2 regions of the Pseudoneobacillus rhizolycopersici genome follow, and region 1 is predicted to be linked to the other one. Evidence: riboswitches for the same ligand, from Rfam matches in the RefSeq annotation. Region 1 holds a riboswitch; the other holds the start of a gene.
The links. A riboswitch is a leader RNA that binds a small molecule or an ion and turns the genes downstream of it on or off. The one in region 1 is predicted to bind cyclic di-AMP.
Positions count from the first base shown of each region.

Region 1 (2,403 bases):
TTGAATAAAGTAGTAGACGATATTTCTTCCAAAGGTTGCCGAAGCGATTTGTGAAACAACGGTTTCCTCCACTTTCGGTGATACTCCATAAAAATAAGCTAGCAAAACGATTCCTGAAAACATAAAGGCTAGCAACACGCCCATCGCTGCCAACGTTTTAGCCGCATTCTTTGGGGCAGGGTCCTTAAAATTTGGAATGGCATTGGAGATGGCCTCCACCCCCGTTAATGCGGAGCTTCCGGAGGCAAAAGCTTTTAGTAAGAGAAATAAACTGATTCCTGCAATTGGTGTTCCCATTGGGGCATGCATTTCCGGTGATATTTGCCCTGTTACCATTTTATAAAGACCAACAACGATTAGAATAGCTAACGACAATACAAACAAATAAACTGGGTAAGCTAAAAAGGAAGCTGACTCCGTGACTCCACGCAAATTCATGATAGTAATAAAAACAACAAATAGGCACGAAGTGATGACAGTGTGCGAATGTAAGGCAGGTACTGCTGAGGTGATGGCATCCGTTCCAGCTGAAACACTTACGGCTACCGTTAAAACATAATCGACCAACAGCGAACCACCAGCAATTAAACCAGGATTCACACCGAGATTTTCTTTTGAGACAACATAAGCTCCACCACCATGTGGATATGAATAAATAATTTGCCGATACGATAAGATTAAAGCTGTCAATAACACTAAGACCCCCAGTGCAATTGGCAGCGAATACCAATAGGCAAGCGTACTTACCGTAACTAAGACCAGCAAGATTTGCTCCGGTCCATATGCAACCGAAGATAAAGCATCTGAAGATAAAATGGCTAACGCCTTAAACTTATTTAACTTTTGTTCACCAAGTGCATTTGACTTTAATGGACGGCCAATGAGAATCCGCTTTATAGTGGATGGCATAGATGGAACACCTCATCATTCAAAAGTACTAACAATTTTTACAGACCAAAAATGCCCACTAAGGCAAAGTCTAGCCCTAGTGGACATTACATCACATGTCTCATTAGCTGCACCTTCCCTCAATAAACGCTGACGAGGTTAGCTGACGGATTCGGGCCTTTTGAGTAGCCCTACCTTAGTGATAAACCAAGGATTCACCCCAAGCGACCAAGTAAGATCACAGTTTGGTTCCCCCGTTCCATACGGATTAAGCGATTTGGAATTATGAATGAACATTATCATACTCCCGGGAAGCTTAATTGTAAATAGCTTTTTTTTGCTTTTCTCTCAACAAATTCCGCTGCCATTACAGCTATCGCATTTATGAAAGTTGTTGATAAACGAAAGTTCAAAACCATCATAATAATAGCCTAAACCATCGCAATCTCGGCAACTATCCTCCCCGTTCCTCCCGCTAACTAAATCATCATATAAACCTGCACGCACTTGCTGAATGACATGAATAAGCCCCATATTCCACCTCAATAAAAATCAATATGGTTTTATTATGCAAATGATTTTACAAGTTTATCCAAATAAAAAAAATAAAAGACCGCTTAAAGCTTAATTAAAAGCTTAGCGGTCTTTAGGTCATCCCTGAAGACAAAATTACTTTAATTGTTTTCACAAATTCAGAGGGACTAAATGGTTTCAAAATATAATCCGTTGCCCCCATTTTAATGGCTTCCCGCTTCTCGGAAATGCCGCCTTTTACAGATAAAATAACTACAGGTGTCTCCCTTGTCTTTCTTATTTCCTGCAGTGCATCCAATCCGTCCATCTTAGGCATTAATATATCAAGAATAATTAAATCATACTCATTGATCATAGCTTTTTCTACTGCATCGACACCATTATCGACTTCTTCAATTAAATAATTTTCCCTACGAAAATATTTAACTAGCAAATCACGTAAAACTTCCTCATCCTCAGCGATTAAAATTCTCGGTTGAATGAGCGACACCACACTTCCACATTTTATTATAGTAATTACCTTCATAATACTAAAAATTCGGAATAAAATACAATCAAAAATGAAAGAGACCCCAAAGAGTCCCTTTTTATTGTTTCATTTTCGGATCAAGCACATCACGTAAACCGTCACCCATTAAGTTAAATCCTAAAACAGTCAGCATAATGGCCATCCCCGGGAAAAATAGTGTCCATGGTGCGTTCATAATGTAGTTTTTCGAATCAGATAGCATTTTCCCCCATTCCGGTGCTGGTGGCTGTGCGCCCATTCCAAGGAACCCTAGAGCTGCTGCTTCGATAATCGCCGTTGCAATCGCTAATGTGGCCTGAACGATAACAGGTGAAATACTGTTCGGTAAAATATGACGCATGAGAATTCTTGAATCCTTCATACCCACTGCTCGTGCTGCCATAATGTATTCTTCCTGCTTAACACTTAATACCTTGGAGCGTACTAATCGTCCAAAGTTTGGAATATTAATG
Region 1 covers NZ_JBTOOE010000003.1:121,597-123,999, reverse strand. The annotation lists gene ACX9YW_RS05005 (APC family permease) at 1-909, opposite strand, end outside; cyclic di-AMP (ydaO/yuaA leader) riboswitch at 1,021-1,173, opposite strand; gene ACX9YW_RS05000 (hypothetical protein) at 1,237-1,422, opposite strand; gene ACX9YW_RS04995 (response regulator transcription factor) at 1,535-1,912, opposite strand; gene nikC (nickel transporter permease) at 2,010-2,403, opposite strand, start outside.

Region 2 (2,403 bases), on a different contig from region 1:
ATAATCCTGGATCAATTCTGTTACATAAATACTCATAGATGGATTTCCCATTCCTGTACCTTGAACAGAAATAGGTACCCCCTTATACAAACCAGTATAACCGTACATACCTCTTACATCGTTATAACAAAACACATCTTCTAAAAATTGTTCGGCAACAAATTTTGCCCGCATCGGATCTCCCGGAAGTAAAACGCGTTCTGCAATTTGTCCAACCTCTGCTGCTAAGTGAAAGCTCATGTCCATTTCTCCTTATTATCTATTAATTTATTTTAGAATAACAAATCCATTTTCCCTCTTATCTTATCATTTATTTTCGTAATAGTTGCACAACTATGAAAATATCATTCGAAATAGTCGAACTTCTATAACTTTGTTGATGATTTAGGGCATAGCAGGATAAAAACTTGGAATACTAAAAGAGGGACGGAAGGATAGGTTCATTGATTCATTGAAATTGGGACAAGATGCCCACTTCACTTTTAATATAAAGTAAATAATGATTAATAATAAGATAATCTAAGATTTATAGCGATTATATAGCTAAAACAGTCATAAATCGTTTTAAATGACAAAATTTATTAATTTACAATGAGTGACTGTCAGAGTAGAATATGCTCATAAAAGCAAATAAATATTTCGGCCAAATCTCAAGTAATGAAAAAATGATTTCACGAAGTGGATCATTTGTTCTTTGAGTACGGAGGACCCACTAATTGGGGTTAATTCTACTATCTGTAGAAGGGATGAGATAAACTCTTTCGCCATCCTACCCGTCAGCTAACTTCGTCGGCTAAAGCGAAGGAGGTCATAAGACCACCTTGAACAAGGGGCTTTTTTTGTTGTTTCATTTGTATACAGCAAAAAGGGAAACTTGAATCAACTCGTAGGTCTTTTTATTATGCCTATTTTTGAAAAATGTTACGTGGGAGACGGAACGCAAAGAGAGCTGGGAGCTTGCTGGGCGTTAAGTAGACCGATGTAGTCTTTTTCCTTAACATCGTTGGATTTTTAGTAAGTGCGGTTACCTCCAATGACGATCTTTTATATGGAGATTCGTCCAGTAAAGGCACTTTGTATTCAGCATGGGGAAAAGTTTACATTGGTCTTTTTTTATTTTGAATTAACAATAACAACTAAAAGGTGATTATCGATGCTGAGTCAATATTTAAACAAATTAAACTTAGGATTACCAAAAGCAATATTACATCTTAAGGAAGATGAATTAACTTTTGGCAGTGCTATTAACGGACAGGTAGAAATAAAAGGTGGCTTCATTAAAAATGTGTTAAAAAGGTATGAAATTGACTTGGTTCGAAAAGACCGCGATTCACTAAAGGAAGAGCTATTAAATAGTCGCTCCGTTTATTGTTCAAAGGAATGTTTACCAAATAAAAAAGAAATCCTACCTTTTATTATTAACGTTCCAGAAAAAAGTAAAGATCATTCAGACATATATGACTACAGTTTAATTGTTCGGATTGTGTTGGATAACTCTCAAACTGTTTTAAATAAACATCCTTTAATGATTCAAGAATGATACTAAATAGCAAATTGACACACTGGATTAAATTGGGGAGGAAGCAAAAATGCAATCAAAAAAGGGGAAGATGGAAGCAGAATTAAGCGAATCCTTTATTAAACTGCAACGAGACCTCATCGGAAGGGGACCTCAAGAAACAAAAACCTACATTGTGGATGATATGGTAATTGCACGTTTTAAAGGGGTACTTACAGTCGAGGAAAAGCACTTAGTTGACCATGAAAAAGGCCGAATTTTAGTCAAACGTATGCGTCAGGTTCTTAGGGAAATGTATAGTAAAAACATTGAAGAAATTGTCGAACAGCGTACTGGCTGTAGAGTTTTATCAAGCCATAGCGATATTAGCACGAAAACAGGCGAAAGAATTGAGGTATTTGTGGTTGATAAAGATTTAGAGAAATGGCTGGAATCTTCTTCTATGAAAGCTTAATATCAATTGAATTTAGACGTCATTCAAACTGGAATGGCGTTTTTTATAACCGTGAAAAGAATAGGAACATAAAGTGGGCCAGATACTATTGATAAATCAGCTTACCATTAATTTATTCCAGGTGGGAAAGTGAAAAATGAAAAAAGGAAAAATATATTTAGATCCTCCGAAAGTTCTTGTGCTTGGCTTTGCAGTTTTAATCTTAATTGGAGCATTTTTGCTGACCCTTCCAATTGCAACAGTGGATGGAGATGGCCTCTCATTTCTTAATGCTTTATTTACGGCTACTTCAGCAACCTGTGTAACTGGGCTTGTCGTCGTTGATACAGGAACTACCTTTACGAAGTTTGGTCAACTTACGATCTTATCGCTGATTCAAATTGGTGGCTTGGGATTTATGACTTTTGCGACATTTTTCTTTATGCTTTTA
Region 2 covers NZ_JBTOOE010000035.1:804-3,206, forward strand. The annotation lists gene deoD (purine-nucleoside phosphorylase) at 1-240, opposite strand, end outside; cyclic di-AMP (ydaO/yuaA leader) riboswitch at 671-810, shown strand; gene ACX9YW_RS21610 (hypothetical protein) at 1,154-1,540, shown strand; gene ACX9YW_RS21615 (Na-translocating system protein MpsC family protein) at 1,590-1,973, shown strand; gene ACX9YW_RS21620 (TrkH family potassium uptake protein) at 2,110-2,403, shown strand, end outside.
Region 2: another riboswitch for cyclic di-AMP. It lies ahead of ACX9YW_RS21610 (hypothetical protein); the one in region 1 lies ahead of ACX9YW_RS05005 (APC family permease).